Linked DNA regions of Flectobacillus major DSM 103. The protein of the gene in region 1 interacts with the protein of each later gene in a pairwise test. Links are inferred from orthologs where the notes say so. Each region holds a gene or a part of one and is shown on either strand. Other genes may lie near its edges. The genes, in order: rpe and eno.

Region 1 (8,171 bases):
GAATAAAATGCTCGATTTTACCCTTGATTTGGGGCGGACATCCTTTTTCGTTGGGACAATAATGGTTGGCTTCTCCTTCTTTCCTGATTAATGGAGTGCTACATTCAGGGCAAACTTCTGGAAAATGGATTTCTTCAAAACTATCTTTTCGCTTGCTAAGGTCTACGCCAGTGATTTTAGGAATAATTTCGCCTCCTTTTTCTACAAATACGGTGTCGCCAATATGTAAATCCAATCGTTCTATTTCATTGGCATTGTGTACGCTAGCACGCTTTACAACCGTACCTGCCAAATGTACGGGTTTTAAATTGGCTACGGGCGTAATATTGCCTGTACGACCTACCTGATAGCTTATCGACTCCAATGTAGTACTAGCCGACTCGGCCTTGTATTTGTAAGCAATAGCCCAACGAGGCGACTTTGCCGTAAAGCCTAATTGTTCACGTTGTGTAAACGAGTTGATTTTCACAACAATACCATCGGTATTGAGTGGCAGGCTATGGCGTTTGTCTTCCCATTTTTCAATAAAAGCCAGTACGTCTTGAATATTACGGCATTTTTCCCATGTATCCGAAATATTAAATCCTGCCGATTTGAGCCAGTGTAAGCTTTCTTCGTGTGTGGCAAAGGTATCGGTTTCGGAAAGGAATTGATATACATAAAAATCTAGCTTTCGTTTGGCTACCACCGACGAATCTTGCATTTTGAAAGTACCAGATGCGGCATTTCGTGGGTTGGCCAAAAGGGCTTCACCAATATCTTCACGCTCTTTGTTGATAGCTTCAAAAGACGACAATGGCAAAAAGCCCTCACCTCTTACTTCAAATTGTACTGGCAAACCCGTAGCTTGCACTTTAAGAGGTAAAGTTTTGATGGTTTTGACATTGGCCGTAATGTCGTCGCCCCGAACGCCATCGCCACGGGTTACACCCTTTACAATAACGCCATTTTCGTACCATACCGACAAGGCTACACCATCAAATTTTAGTTCACAGATATATTCATATTGTTGTCCTTCCAAGCCTTTCTGTACTCTTTCGTCAAAATCAATTAGCTCTTGAGCATTATAAGTATTGCCCAACGATAACATCGGGAAACGGTGAGTTACCGACTCAAATTCTTTGGCAATAGCCCCTCCTACCCGATGCGAAGGCGAATCAGGCCGAACCAAGTCGGGATACTGAGCTTCTAAAGCTTGAAGTTGTTCTAAAAGATTGTCAAACTCATAATCCGAAATCTCAGATTCCGAGTTCATATAATACTGATGATTATAATAGTTGATTTTATCTGTAAGAATTTGAATTTGCTCTTGTGGATTCATTGCTGTACTGTTTTCACGCCAAATTGTCATTGATACCTAATTTTTGAACGCAATTGCTAGCTGGAAAGATATAATTGTAAAAATTAGGTCTAATTTTCGCCTAAGTTAGTTCAAAAATTAAAGTTGTTGAGTAAAATACCTCAAAAGAGTTTTGATTTTTTACTAAAAAAATCATCTGCCAATCGTTCAGCTACCTTTCATTAAGCATATTTGTAGGGGTAATTTCTTTTTTTCATAAGGTACAAACTACTAATTTTGTGGTATGAAAAATGTAATTATTGCTCCGTCGGTGCTTGCGGCGGATTTTGCCAACCTTCAACGTGATGTTGAAATGATTAATAATTCTGAAGCCGATTGGTTTCATATTGATGTAATGGATGGGGCATTTGTACCTAACATTTCATTTGGGATGCCTGTTATTGAGGCGATCAACCGTCACGCCAAAAAGCCTTTGGATGTTCATTTGATGATTGAAAAACCAGAGCGTTATTTAGAAGAATTCAAACGTATTGGTGCTACTAATATTACTGTTCATTACGAAGCTTGCCCACATATTCATCGTACTTTGCAGCAAATCAAAGCCTTAGGCTGTGTGGCTGGTGTGGTTTTGAATCCGGGAACATCGTTGTCGGTATTGGACGAAATTTTGCCTGACTGCGACATGGTGCTTTTGATGTCGGTAAATCCTGGTTTTGGAGGACAAAAATTTATTGAATCTACCTACGATAAGGTACGTAAATTGCGTCAGATGATTGACTCAAGGGGTTTGAAAACGATTATTGAAATAGACGGAGGTGTAAACCAAGAAACTGGCAAAAAACTAGTAGAAGCTGGTGCCGATGCTTTGGTAGCAGGTAGTTTTGTATTCAACGCTCTAAATCCTACCGCAACGATTGCTCACTTGAAAAAAGTTGGCGAATAATAAGGTACGATTTTACCCAAAAATAAGTTGAATATATTTTGATGAGGGTATTACACTAAATTGATTACAAAATATCTTTTCTATTTTTCTCTGTAAAGTATTTTGTACCAATTACGTGCCAAAAGTCAAACTCACTTTTAGCCCCTACACCTTTATAATTAACTAATTATCAGAATTTTACAACAAAAAGGTGTATAAGCCAATGGCTCGTACACCTTTTTTATTCAGGCTTTATCTACTCCATTGGCCCTAAAAATGAAGTTTTCACTTGGTCTATTACCTCATTGCCACTGATTAGCTCTACTTTTAGCTTCAGGTTGGGGTTTTCCATATCTTTTTTAGGAATCACAATAAAAAATGAGCCTTTGGTAATTTCACCTTTGGTAAGCTGCAAAGGTTTACCGATAAGTTTTACCACGGCACTCGGATAGTCTACTACTCTGATGGACACAGGCATGGACTCTCTTGACTTATTCAGAATTTCGATATTATACAAGTTAGACACCCCACCTCCTTTTTCTTCTTGGTAAGTCAAGCCTGGGGTTCTCAGTAGGGTTGTTTCTACCTCGTTTCGGGTAAGCAACAAATAGCCCAATATTCCTAGCAATAGCGTCAATACAGCAGTATATGCTCCAATACGCAAATTAAAGCTCAGTTTTTCGCTTTTTTCGATACCATCCAACGACGCATAACGAATCAACCCTTTTGGTTGTTTTACCTTTTCCATCACTTCGTCGCAGGCATCTATACATGCAGTACAGCCAATACATTCGAGTTGTGTACCATTACGAATATCTATACCCGTTGGGCATACTTGCACACAAATACTACAATCTATACAATGCCCTTTGTTTTCAACGGGTTTGGTGAGGGCTTGCAATTCGGCTAAGGGGTTGCGGTCGTCTTTTGTTTCTTTTTTAAGTTTTCCACGAGGTTCGCCACGAATAAAATCATAGGCCACAATAATAGACTTTTTATCTAACAAAACCCCTTGCAAACGGCCATAAGGACAAACAACAATACAAACTAATTCACGGAATTTGGCAAAAACAAAATAAAATACAAACGTAAAAATCACGATAGATACCAAGCCCGTAATATGATTGAGGGGGTTGTCGGTCATGATAGCCAATAGGTCGTGCTTACCTATAATATAGGCCAAAAAGGTATTGGCAATCAAAAACGAGATAATAAAGAATATAATATGCTTGGCGGTTTTCTTCAAGATTTTCTCGGTTGTCCACGGAGCTTCGTCGAGGCGTTTTTGGGCTTTGTAGTCTCCTTCTATCCAAACTTCGATTTTTCGGAAAAGCATTTCCATAAAAATCGTTTGCGGGCAAGCCCAACCACACCATACACGCCCAAATATCACGGTAAAAAGTATGATAAAAACGATAAACGTTAGTAAGCCAAAAGCTACCAAATGGAAGTCTTGTGGAAAAAATGTAACCCCAAAAAAGATAAACTTACGTTCGAGGACATTGAATAAGAACAACGGATTGCCATCTACTTCTATAAAAGGAATACCAAAAAGCAATCCTAATAACAACCAAGAAAAATAGGTTCTTAGCTTGTAGAGTTGCCCTTTTACTATTCGTGGATAAATCCAGATTCTTTTCCCAGTATCTGTTACATTTGACAAGTGGTCCCGAAATTCGTCGGTATTGATATTAGCTGATTTCATAATTTTAATGAATTAAATACCCCAATGCTAAGTCTATTTAGCGTTTTTCATAAAAAAAGTGTTCGTGGTCAGTATAATCCAGCACTACCCAAGATTATCTGAAACACGAACACCATAATAAGGGTTAGCAATAGGCAAATTTGCCTTTATTCACAATGAATGAGCTATAAGGTTAAACCTTATGTAGACTGTCTATTTTCTTTTGCAAGCTAGTTGTCACTGAGTCGTTGCAAACTAGCCATTTGGCCTGTAATTAGCTACAACCCTATTATTTTTTACGTACTTTGTTACTTTGTACTAGCAGTTTCGGCTACCATTTTTTCGCCCTGAGGTTCTTTGGCATTTGCTGGCTTAGACCCTTGAATAGAAAGAATGTAGCTTGAAACTTGTTGAATTTGAATAGGATTCAACGATTTTTTCCATGAAATCATCCCTTTTTCGGGTACACCTTCAGTAATAGTATGGAAAAGATTTTTGATAGTACCACCATGCAACCAATATTCATCGGTAAGGTTTGGCCCAACCACCCCCTCGCCGTTGGCACCATGACAAGCCACACAGTTTTGGGTATAAATCTTTTTACCATCTTCTAGTGCTTTTACTTCTGTAAGAGCTTTTACGTTATCTTCATTTACCGAGTTGGCAAATTTTTTCATGTATTCTTCTCTTGCTTTTTCGGCAATAGCTACCTCTTCCGAATACTCGTTGTTCATGATTTGTCCATTTCCAACAATATGATAGCCAAACATATACACTACCGCTACTACAATGGTAATATAAAACAAATACATAAACCAAGGGGGTGTAGGGTTGTCGAGTTCGGCGATGCCATCGTATTGGTGTTCAAGCATTTGGTCTTTTTCAAAAGCAATAGGTTTAAGACTCCAAAGCTTTTGCCAAAAAGTACGGTTTTGCATGGCTTTTTCGTACTCGTCGCTTACCTCTACTTTAGGTTTGATTAAGTTACGAATCTGTCCATTCAAATTGAGTGTTACCACTACAATTACCAAACAAATCATGGTCATAATTCCTAAAAGGCTAATCAAAAATAGCTCTTGGCCAGATTTAATACTTGGCAAAAAGGAATTGTTTGTTGTTTCTGCGGCCAACATCGAGAACGATGCCAGACATAGCGTGAGTAAAATAGATATTCGCTTCATTGGATATATCGTCAATTAAGGAAGGTTATCAGATAGAAATTACGTCTTTATAGTCATCTTGATTATCCTCAAGAGGTAGGTTTTGCATTTTGGTAAGGTAGTTTTTGTCCATGACAAACAAATACAAACTCACTACCACAAAAAACGCCATAAATATGATAAAAGAAGTAATCATAAAGGTATCAGCTCCTTCAACTTTATCAATAAATTGCTTAAACATGGTTGTTAGGATTTAAAGCTTTGAGGAAATACAAGCCAACAGATTGGTTATGAGTGCGAATTAATTTTTATTGGCACTCATAACGCTTTGTCTGTTATGGCCTTTTCTTAATTTGCTGCGGCTTCTGATTTTTTAATATCAGTTCCTATTCTTTGCAAATAGGCAATCAAGGCAATAATCTCTTTGTCGGCCGACACCTTCACGCCTTCTTTGGCTAGGTTGTCAGCAATACCTTTTGCTTGTGTTTCCAGATCCTCTTGAGCTTTTAGCAATTGGTAGTCGTCGTAGGGCACACCCAATTTCTTCATAGCTTTTAGCTTATCCTGTAAGTTGGACACGTCCAATTTTTGTTCAAGCAACCAAGCGTAGTTTGGCATAATAGATCCTGGCGACATTGATGAAGGCTCACGCATGTGGTGATAGTGCCACGAATCGGGGTATTTACCACCTTCACGGTGCAAATCTGGCCCTGTTCTTTTTGACCCCCACAAGAACGGATGGTCGTATACAAACTCTCCGCCTTTTGAATATTGGCCATAACGTTCGGTTTCACTTCTGAATGGTCTTACCATTTGGCTATGACAACTTACACAACCTTCTCTGATATACAAATCACGTCCTTCCAGTTCTAATGGTGTATAAGGCTGTACCGCCGCTATACTTTCTACATTCGATTTTACCATAAAGGTTGGTATCAATTCGATAAATGAACCTATCAAAATCACTACTAACGAGCCTACCAATAATGGCAGTGGCTTACGCTCAAACCAACGGTGCCAGTATTTGTCGCTACCTTGTGGTACAAATTCGGCTGTAAGAGCTGGAGCTTCTGCTGGTTCGTTGGCTTCCAATGTACCTTGTGCCATTGTTTTGAACAAGTTGTAGGCCATCAAAATAGCACCTGACAAGTATAACAATCCACCAAATGCCCTCATTGCGTGCATTGGTAATACCTGCAAAGTAGTTTCTAAGAAGTTACCGTATTTCAAAGTTCCTTCTGGAGCAAACTCTTTCCACATCATACCCTGTGTAAAACCCGAGATATACATGGGTACAGCATAGAACAAAATACCCAAAGTACCAATCCAGAAGTGTACGTTGATTAATTTTTTAGAGAAAATATTAGTATGATAAATGCGTGGAATCAGCCAATACAAAATAGCAAAACTCAAAAATCCATTCCAGCCCAAAGCTCCTACGTGTACGTGTGCTACAATCCAGTCGGTAAAGTGAGCAATCGCGTTCACGTTTTTCAAAGAAAGCATTGGCCCTTCAAAAGTTGCCATACCGTAGCTAGTAACCCCTACTACCATAAATTTCAGGATAGCATCTTCACGCACTTTGTCCCAAGCACCTCTTAGGGTCAACAAACCGTTAATCATACCACCCCACGACGGAGCAATCAACATAATCGAGAATACTGTACCTAACGATTGTGCCCAGTCTGGCAAACTTGTATAAAGTAAGTGGTGAGGCCCAGCCCAGATATAGATAAAAATCAATGCCCAGAAGTGTAGAATAGATAATTTATAAGAATACACAGGGCGATTAGCCATTTTGGGTAAGTAATAGTACATCAATCCCAAAAATGGTGTTGTCAAGAAAAATGCTACGGCATTGTGTCCATACCACCATTGTACCAAGGCATCTTGTACACCTGCATATAACGAATAACTTTTGAGGAAACTTACAGGTAGTGCCATTGAGTTGGTAATGTGCAATACCGCTACTGTAACAAATGTGGCAATATAAAACCAAATAGCAACATACAAGTGGCGTTCACGACGTTTGAAAATTGTACCAAACATATTGATACCAAATACTACCCAAATCAACGTGATTGCTATATCTATTGGCCATTCTAGTTCGGCATATTCTTTACTACTTGTTAAGCCCAATGGTAAAGTTATTGCTGCCGCAACTATAATCAATTGCCAGCCCCAAAAGTGAATTTTTGATAATAAATCACTGAACATTCGGGCTTTACAAAGGCGTTGTAATGAATAATATACGCCCATAAAAATGGCATTTCCGACAAATGCAAAAATTACGGCATTGGTGTGCAATGGACGAAGACGACCAAATGTGCCATATTGTGTTACGTTTAACTCAGGTTTGAAAAGTTGAGAAGCGACTATTACGCCTACCAACATACCCACAATCCCCCAGATAATCGTAGCAACGGCAAAGTTTCGGACAATTCGGTTGTCGTACTCAAAGCGTTCGATGTGTGTACTGATAGCTGACATATTTTTAGATTAGAAATTGGTTATGTGTTTAGGTTACTCTGTTGTAGTACAAAACTGGCTATGCTTACTATTGCCACGTGTTTTGCCTAGGTTATTGCCCTGATAATTGGTCGATTGCTCGATTACTTATCATTTTTTGGTACTGCTCGGATGCGTTTCATCAAACAAAATACGCATGGCTGGTGTATGTAAATCATCATTTTGCCCATCTTTCATCGACCAAAAGAAGGCTCCTAAAAAGACCAGTGCCATCAGGAGACTTACGCCTATCATTACGAAGATTATTTGCATTTTTTTGAGGTTTTTATCATTATCTATACCCCAAAATTGGTACAATATGTCGGGTTCAGCTATGAGGAATGTTAGTAGCTATACTTGCATATATTAGCCTTTTATATGATAAAAGTCAGCTAATGGGGTTTGTATTTAAAGCAAGATTGGCACGTATAGATACCAAAAAAGCCTCCTCAGTATTCTGAGGAGGCTTTTCACCACAATAAGTAACTCGTTTTCAGGCTGTCAGCTATTCACTTCTATTGTTGATGTATTATTAAGCTTATTCATATAGTCTATTTTATGAGCCCAAGCGTTAGCAATATTATAGGCTCTGGTTTT
Region 2 (8,200 bases), 1.7 Mb from region 1 along the record:
TTAAATTAAACTGGGATGAAAGCAATGCTATTTTGGCATTGAGATTGCCGACAAAATAGCTGTATTATCAATGAAAAACCATTCAACAGCCCCAATACTTACTGGTATTTGGTAATCATTTCTTTCAAAGCCTTTTCTTCTTGATACCCAATAGAACGCATTTGTTGTTTGCCATTCTTAAAGACCAAAAATGTTGGAATTTCGTCGATATGGTATTGTGCCATAATACTGCGATTGGCATCGGCATCAACCTTCAAGAATAATACTTTGCCCTTAAATTCTTCGGAAAGCTTTTCTACAGCAGGCATCATTTTGACACAAGGGCCGCACCATGGAGCAAAAAAGTCAAGAATTACCAGTGGGTGTTTTTGTAAAATAGTATTGAGTTCAGCCTCCGAAATCTCTTTGGTATTTGTTTGTGCCTGAGTATTTTCGACAGGTTTGTTTTTGCTTGTCCATTTCAAATATCCACCTTGCAAATCGTACACTTGGGTAAACCCATTTTTACGCAATATTTCGCTGGCGGCAGCACTACGCCCTCCTGATAGGCAATATACAAACAAGGGCTTGGTTTTGTCGAGGCTCTGGATTTTTTGCTGAAAATCGGCACTACGGACATCCATATTCTGAGCTTTGGGCAAATGACCACCTCCATATTCGCCCGATGTGCGTACATCGATAAGCTGAGCTTGTGGTGATTCAGAATATTTTTTCTCAAAATCATCTACAGGCAAAACTTGTGCAGTGCCAAAGCTATGAAATCCCAAATAAATAACTGCCGATAATATAATTTTAAAAATATTATTTTTCATTTTTTTGTGCATTGACATTAATAGATTGTGAAAGAATTAGAAAAGTACAAGTAATCTTGAAAAAACACTTATTTTTGTATGAAATTTATTTCTTTTAAGTGGGTTGAAAGCGGAAATTTTGACGAACTTACGAGTCTATTAATTCTGGGTAATACAACCAGAGTTTTTTTCCCCTAAAATCAAGAGTTTTTTTAACCAAAAACAAAAATTACAAAAAATGAGTGCTATTCAGTATGTTCATGCAAGACAAATCTTGGATTCACGTGGAAATCCAACAGTTGAAGTAGATATTCGTACCGAAGCAGGTGCGTTTGGCCGTGCTGCTGTACCATCAGGTGCATCAACAGGTATTCACGAGGCTGTTGAATTACGTGACGACGATAAATCTGTTTACGTAGGAAAAGGTGTTTTGAAAGCCGTTGAGAACGTTAACGAAGCTATCGCTGCCGAAATTTTGGGTATCGAGGTGACTGAGCAAAACCTTATCGACAAGTTGATGATTGAACTCGACGGAACTGCCAATAAAGGTAAGTTGGGTGCAAACGCTATCTTGGGTGTATCTTTGGCAGTAGCAAAAGCAGCTGCTCAAGAATCAGGTTTGTCTCTTTACCGTTATGTAGGTGGTACTAACGCAAACACTTTGCCTGTACCAATGATGAACATCTTGAATGGTGGTTCACACGCTGACAACTCTATCGACTTCCAAGAGTTCATGGTAATGCCTGCTAAAGCTGAGTCTTTCTCTCACGCTTTGCGTATGGGTACTGAGGTGTTCCATGCTTTGAAGGGTGTATTGAAATCTAAAGGTTATTCTACAAACGTAGGTGACGAAGGTGGTTTTGCTCCAAACATCAAGTCGAATGAGGAAGCTATCGAAATCGTATTGCAATCAATCGAAAAAGCAGGTTATAAGCCAGGTGAAGAAATCTTCATCGCTATGGATGCTGCTGCTTCTGAATTCTATAACGAAGAAACTGGTCTTTATACATTCAAGAAATCTGATGGCAAGCAGTTGAATTCTTTAGAAATGGCTGCTTACTGGAAAACTTGGGCTGACAAATATCCAATCATCTCTATCGAAGACGGTATGGCTGAAGATGACTGGGCTGGTTGGAAAGAGCAAACTAAATTAATTGGCAACAAAGTTCAATTAGTAGGTGATGACTTGTTTGTAACAAACGTAAAACGTTTACAAATGGGTATCGAACAAGGTGTAGCAAACGCAGTATTAGTAAAAGTAAACCAAATCGGTTCTTTGACTGAAACTATTGATACTATCAACTTGGCGAAACGTAACTCTTACAAAAACATCATGTCGCACCGTTCAGGTGAAACTGAAGATGCTACAATCGCTGACTTGGCGGTAGCATTGAACACTGGCCAAATCAAAACTGGTTCGGCTTCTCGTTCAGACCGTATGGCTAAATATAACCAATTGCTTCGTATCGAGGAAGAATTAGGCTCTAACGCTTATTTCCCTGGTTTGACATTCTAATTTCAATTGGAAATACTTATAAAAAGGCTGGTAAGATTTTTCTTACTAGCCTTTTTTAATGCTTCAAGTCGATAAATTATCAAAAAGTCCCTTTTATTAGATAATTTTACGGGTATATCGTTACACATTCTTTATTGTATTCTGTCAATTATGCTCAAACTTCTTTTTACGAAATATCGCTTTTATTTCCTTTCGTTTTGTGGGCTGTTTCTTTGGATGTTGTTTTTTGATGGAAACGACATCTTTAGCCAATGGCGAATGTACCGAGAATTAAGCCGTTTGGAGGCCGAAAAAGTATATTATCAAGAAAAACTCAAGGAGGTTGAACGTGAACGTGAGGAGGTTTTAGGAAATCCTAAATTGATAGAAAAGTATGCTCGTGAAAAGTATTTGATGAAAAAACCTACCGAAGAACTCTATATCTTGGTAGATGAAGACAATCAACCTGTTGAAAAATAACAAATATTCCATAATTCTGAAACATGGTTGGCAGGTTCACCATGCTAACAAAGCCCTTAAAAGAACAAATTAAATTTATGATAAAAGTACTTTTTGTATGTACAGGCAATATTTGCCGTTCGCCCATTGCAGAGGAAACCTTTAGAAGAGCTGTGAAAAAAAGAGATTTGCAAAGGGTAATACAATGTGATTCGGCCGCAACCCATAATTATCATATTGGCGATTTGCCCGACCACCGTACTCGCAAAAATGCCGTTAATCATGGCCTAGACTTAACACATAGATGCCGCCGATTAACAGGCGAAGACTTTTCTGTATTTGATTATATCGTTGGAATGGATAATTTCAATATGGACAATATCCAGTCGATTTCGTATCGAGCCAATGGTATTTATCAGCCCGACGAGGTTTGCTTTTTATACCGTAGGTTTGACCCTGAGGTACAAATCGCTAATCGTGATTATCCTATCAACCACAAAGAATTTCCAATTCCCGAAGTGCCAGACCCTTATTATGGCACGCACGAAGATTTTGAAAATGTGTATCAAATTGTAAGCCGTTGTGCCGAAGAGTTTTTGGACTTTTTGGTACGAAATCATGAATTATAGTGGAAAAAAGATTGCTAATCCTCGTTTGAATGAAAAAATGGAGTGTAATTATGGCCTTGTGTATTTCTGTCAATAGTTTTGGACAGGCTTGGAAAGATTCTGTAGATACTTTCAGAAAAAACTATCAGGCGGCTTTTCTGAAAGAAGAACGAAGCCCTCTTAAACAGGCAGATTTGGGTTATTTACGATTTTATGAACCCGATTCTTTGTATCAAATAGAAGGGATATTTAAACCTTCGACCGATAAAAAAGTGTTGATGTTTCCAACATCGAGTGGCCAACAGAAAGAATATACCAAATACGGCGAAATTAGCTTTGAATTGAAAGGGAAAAAGCTTCAACTAAACGTTTATAGAAGCCTAAGCCTAATGAGGATTCCTCTGTACAAAGACTATCTGTTTATTCCTCTAAAAGATGTAACTTCGGGGAAAGAAACTTATGGTGGAGGACGGTATTTAGATGCCAAAATGGGTGATATTCAAGCGGGAAAAATAAGGCTCGATTTTAATAAATTATATAATCCTTATTGTGCTTTTAGCGAAGGATTTAGCTGTCCGATTCCCCCCAAAGAGAATCATTTGCCGATTGCTATAGAAGCAGGCGAGAAGAATTTTGCCAAACCCAAAGACTGATTTTTGTCAGTTGATACTGAATCATCGGTAAAAGAAAAATGATTTGAGCGATTTTGATGTTGATTAAATAGAAAAAGATAGTAAGAGTGTAGAGCTTTTAGGCAAAATAATTACTTAATTGACAACAACCCAATTACGTTATATATAATCAAATTAACCAAAAAATACGTGAACAAGAAAGTAGTATTAATGATTTTGGATGGCTGGGGCATTGCTACCAAGCCAGAGGTGTCGGCAATTGATGCCGCAAAAACCCCTTTCATGGATTCGTTGTATCCAAAATATCCACATTCCAAACTAGAAGCATCTGGTTTGGCAGTAGGCTTGCCTGCTGGACAAATGGGTAATTCGGAAGTGGGACACATGAACTTGGGTGCTGGACGAGTGGTGTATCAAAATTTGGTAAGAATCAACAAGGCTGTTGAAGAAAATACGTTGGCACAAGAACCTGTGTTGGCCGAGGCTTTTGCTTATGCTAAAGAGCATGGTAAAAAAGTGCATTTTATTGGCTTGGTCTCAAATGGTGGGGTTCACTCGCATATCAATCACTTGAAAGCTCTTTGTACGGCTTCTCAGACTGCTGGGGTGTCCGAAACATATATCCATGCGTTTACCGATGGCCGCGATACCGACCCTAAATCAGGGCTGGGCTTTTTAACCGACTTACAAGCACATATTGCTACAACAGGTGCCAAAATTGCCTCTGTAACAGGTCGTTATTTTGCGATGGACCGCGACAACCGCTGGGAGCGTGTCAAATTGGCTTATGATGCAATGGTAAAAGGTACTGGCGAAAAAGTAAGTGCCGATGGCCTATTGGCTGCCATTTCGGCATCGTACGAAGCCGGTGTAACCGACGAGTTTATCAAGCCTATTATTGTTGAAGAAAATGGGGCTCCTGTAGCAACTATTGCTGAGGGCGATGTGGTACTTTGTTTTAATTTCCGTACCGACCGTGGCCGTGAAATTACACAAGCCCTTACACAACGTGATTTCCCTGAACAAGACATGACCAAATTGTCGTTGTATTATTTAACAATGACAGAATACGATAAGTCTTTTACAGGTGTAAAAGTGGTGTTTGACGATAGCAATATTGTGATGACTTTGGGAGAGGTTTTACAGAATGCTGGTAAAAAACAGATTCGTATGGCCGAAACAGAGAAATATCCTCACGTTACATTTTTCTTCTCGGGTGGCCGTGAAGAGCCTTTTGTTGGTCAAACCAACATTCTTCGTTCTTCACCAAAAGTAGCAACGTATGATTTAGCTCCAGAAATGTCAGCTCGTGATTTACGTGATGCCTTAATTCCTGAGTTGGAAAAAGAAGAAGTAGACTTTGTGTGTTTAAACTTTGCCAACCCCGACATGGTAGGTCATACTGGTGTTTTTGAGGCTGTTGTAAAAGCTGTTGAAACAGTTGACCAATGTGCTCAGGCAGTGGTTGAAGCAGGCTTAAAACATGGGTATAGCTTTATTATTATTGCTGACCACGGTAATGCCGACTTTATGATTAATGAAGATGGAACACCAAATACGGCTCACTCTACCAATTTAGTACCATGTATTTTGGTAGACAATGAATATACCAAACCAATTAAAGACGGTAAATTGGGCGATATTGCTCCAACTATCCTTGAGTTGATTGGTGTACCTCAGCCAAAAGAAATGACAGGCGTGAGTTTGTTGTAGTGGGTTGGTAGTAATAGTACAAAAAATGACAGCGAGAGTGATTTCTCTTTCGCTGTCATTTTTGTTTTCTATGGTTTTGAGGAAGTTTTTAAATTTTGATAAACATTTTATTTGTATATAACCAGTTCAAAATCAGCCAGTAAATCAATAACATTGCTCCTCCATGTACAAGTGAATGATAAGGCGTGCCAAATAAATTTGCATAGTTTTCGCCTAAATGTATGGTTAACGATTTAGAGATATATACACCCAACGCATCGGCGATGCAATAGGCTGCAATAGAGTTCATCCCAATGACTTTTAAGCCATAAGCCCAACGAGTATGTTGTTTGATGTCGATAATCCAATAAAAAAATGCCAAAAGTAAAAAACACCATCCGCCACTAAAAAGTACCCATGTTGGTGTCCAGATACGTTTTACATTGGGGCAAATACCCAACAAATCCAGAATAATACCTAGTCCCAGTCCTGTTATTCCGAGTAAGACAAAGTGCTTTAGTTTCTCTTGTGCTACTGATGTCGACTTCAAAATATTGCCTGCCAGAAGTCCTAAAATCATCGTGCCAAGTGTAGGAATAAAGCTTAATGTGGTATATCCACCTCCATTGAATTGGAATGGCTTTTCTCGTGGGAAAATATTCAAAAACCACTGGTCAAATGCCCATGCGAGGTTTGTATTTTTGTTCCAATGTGCCGTAAATCCTGTAAGGTTATGTTCCCAATCTTTTGTAATACCTGCATTTTCGTAGTTGAAATAGGCATCAGGAAGAGGATACAAAGCAAAAGCCAGCCAATAGCCAACTAATAGTATTACTAGACTTGCGATTTGTATTTTTTGAGAACGAAAGGCCAATAAAAATAAAAAAGGATAACCTAGACCAATTTGACTAAGGGTATCTTCAAAGGTAAAATAGGTTTGTGCTTTGTACTGTGAACGCAAGAAAATCCCTAAAACAATAAGTATAAGTGAGCGTTTGAGGGCATGTAAAAAAGCTTGATTAAATCCTCGTTCTTGTGTAAGGCGGCTAGCGATAGAATATGGCAAAACTACTCCTACCAAAAATGAAAAGGAGGGCTGTATCAGGTCATGAAGCGAACAGCCCACCCACTCAACGTGGTCTTGATGATGGGCTAAAAATGCCCAAAATGAGCTTTCGGGAAGGGCTTCGGCAACTTTGCCAAAATGAAGAACTTCGGCCATCATAAGCAGCATGACAAAGCCACGGTAGATATCGGCAGATACAAGTCGGTTTTGAGATGTCATTGGTTGAGGGATTATGCCCTCAATATAATCAAATCCTGAGATACTTCTGGTAGGAGATGTGTGGTGTCAAATAACGTGTTTTTACTACAATTAAAAAGCTCTTGAATATGGATGAAAGTATTTTTCAACTAAATAAAAGAAAATAGTCAAATCAATCCTCGCACGGAACGGCTTGCGGGGCTTTTTTGTTAATTTTGTATTATGAAAAACATTCTAGCTAGTTTATTTTTAATGCTCTCATTGGTATCTTGCCATCAGCAAGTTGAGCAAAACAATCTCAAATATTTTGACCTAAAAGGGACTTTTGAAACTCAAATCAAAAAACTCTCGCAACGCAAGCCTTCGGTAGTTAAATCGGTAAAGGCTGGAAATACAACCGATACACAGACCAAAATTATTCAAGATTGGGAAAAAGAATTGGAGTTTTTTGTCCAAACCGATATTAACAAACCTGCCTTTATTAATAGCTATCAGATTGAAGAAAGCGACTCGCTGATTCGGTATATACTAAAACCCAACGAGCATAATACAGTAAAGTCGATTATTATCAAGAAAAAAGCTGGTGTAATAGTTGCTTTCGACGCTCTGGTTTCAGACACCAATTATCTGTACAGTTCAGAAAGACGATTGAATGCCTATTTTGACAAAGGAAGCTTAACCGACTATTATATTGATGGTTATCAACAATTGGTATTTGGAGACAAAAAAGCATATACTATCAAAGGTATTATCAAATAAGTAGGGTATATGCTAAAAGAATTTTGGATTAAAATAAGCCTACTTATTGGTGTGCCTGTATTGGTATTGAGTTTTTTAGGATTTGCAGTAGATACAGGTTTGAAAAAGTCACATCACCCCAATTATGCTGAATGGAACGATTTATTTCAAGGCAAAATTAATGCTGACGTTTTAGTATCAGGCTCTTCTCGTGCAGCATTCCATATTTCTCCCTTTATTTTAGATACCACACTACAGGTAAATTCCTATAACCTAGGGTTATCGGCTTGGCGTTTTGATATGCAGTTAACCCGATTTAAGTTGTATTTGGCACATAACCGTAAACCTCAATATATTATTCATAATGTAGATGTATATGGCTTTGCCAAACGGAAAAACCTTGTAGACTATCAGCAGTTTTTGCCCTATTTGAACGAGCCTTTGTTAAAGCGTAATTTTGAAAGGCTACAAGGAAATTTTACGTGGTCGCAATGTTATATTCCGATGTATAAATATGCTAA

What was found.
Region 2: the proteins of rpe (region 1) and eno interact in binary tests that used the Escherichia coli proteins (3 or more experiments, as listed by UniProt). The link is inferred for Flectobacillus major DSM 103 from one-to-one orthologs.

What each region holds. Positions count from the first base shown.
Region 1 is NZ_KE386491.1:1,440,976-1,449,146, reverse strand. The notes cover bases 491-3,413. They hold rpe (ribulose-phosphate 3-epimerase), read left to right. Parts: upstream 491-1,583; coding sequence 1,584-2,243; downstream 2,244-3,413. Other genes in these bases: ccoG (cytochrome c oxidase accessory protein CcoG), read right to left, coding at 2,479-3,413; ligA (NAD-dependent DNA ligase LigA), read right to left, coding at 491-1,321. Outside these bases: more of ligA, read right to left, coding at 1-490; more of ccoG, read right to left, coding at 3,414-3,927; FLEMA_RS0107865 (cbb3-type cytochrome c oxidase N-terminal domain-containing protein), read right to left, coding at 4,215-5,087; FLEMA_RS0107860 (hypothetical protein), read right to left, coding at 5,116-5,307; ccoN (cytochrome-c oxidase, cbb3-type subunit I), read right to left, coding at 5,415-7,556; cbb3-type cytochrome oxidase assembly protein CcoS, read right to left, coding at 7,686-7,847; FLEMA_RS0107840 (group III truncated hemoglobin), read right to left, coding at 8,076-8,171. UniProt on the Escherichia coli protein: Catalyzes the reversible epimerization of D-ribulose 5-phosphate to D-xylulose 5-phosphate.
Region 2 is NZ_KE386491.1:3,189,394-3,197,593, reverse strand. Bases 217-3,168 are described here. They hold eno (phosphopyruvate hydratase), read left to right. Parts: upstream 217-1,029; coding sequence 1,030-2,307; downstream 2,308-3,168. Other genes in these bases: FLEMA_RS0126905 (low molecular weight protein-tyrosine-phosphatase), read left to right, coding at 2,844-3,168; FLEMA_RS0126915 (FtsB family cell division protein), read left to right, coding at 2,458-2,766; trxA (thioredoxin), read right to left, coding at 217-812. In the rest of the region: more of trxA, read right to left, coding at 99-216; more of FLEMA_RS0126905, read left to right, coding at 3,169-3,374; FLEMA_RS0126900 (DUF1684 domain-containing protein), read left to right, coding at 3,404-4,006; gpmI (2,3-bisphosphoglycerate-independent phosphoglycerate mutase), read left to right, coding at 4,175-5,698; FLEMA_RS70195 (acyltransferase family protein), read right to left, coding at 5,787-6,962; FLEMA_RS70190 (hypothetical protein), read left to right, coding at 7,164-7,700; FLEMA_RS0126840 (hypothetical protein), read left to right, coding at 7,710-8,200. UniProt on the Escherichia coli protein: Catalyzes the reversible conversion of 2-phosphoglycerate (2-PG) into phosphoenolpyruvate (PEP). It is essential for the degradation of carbohydrates via glycolysis.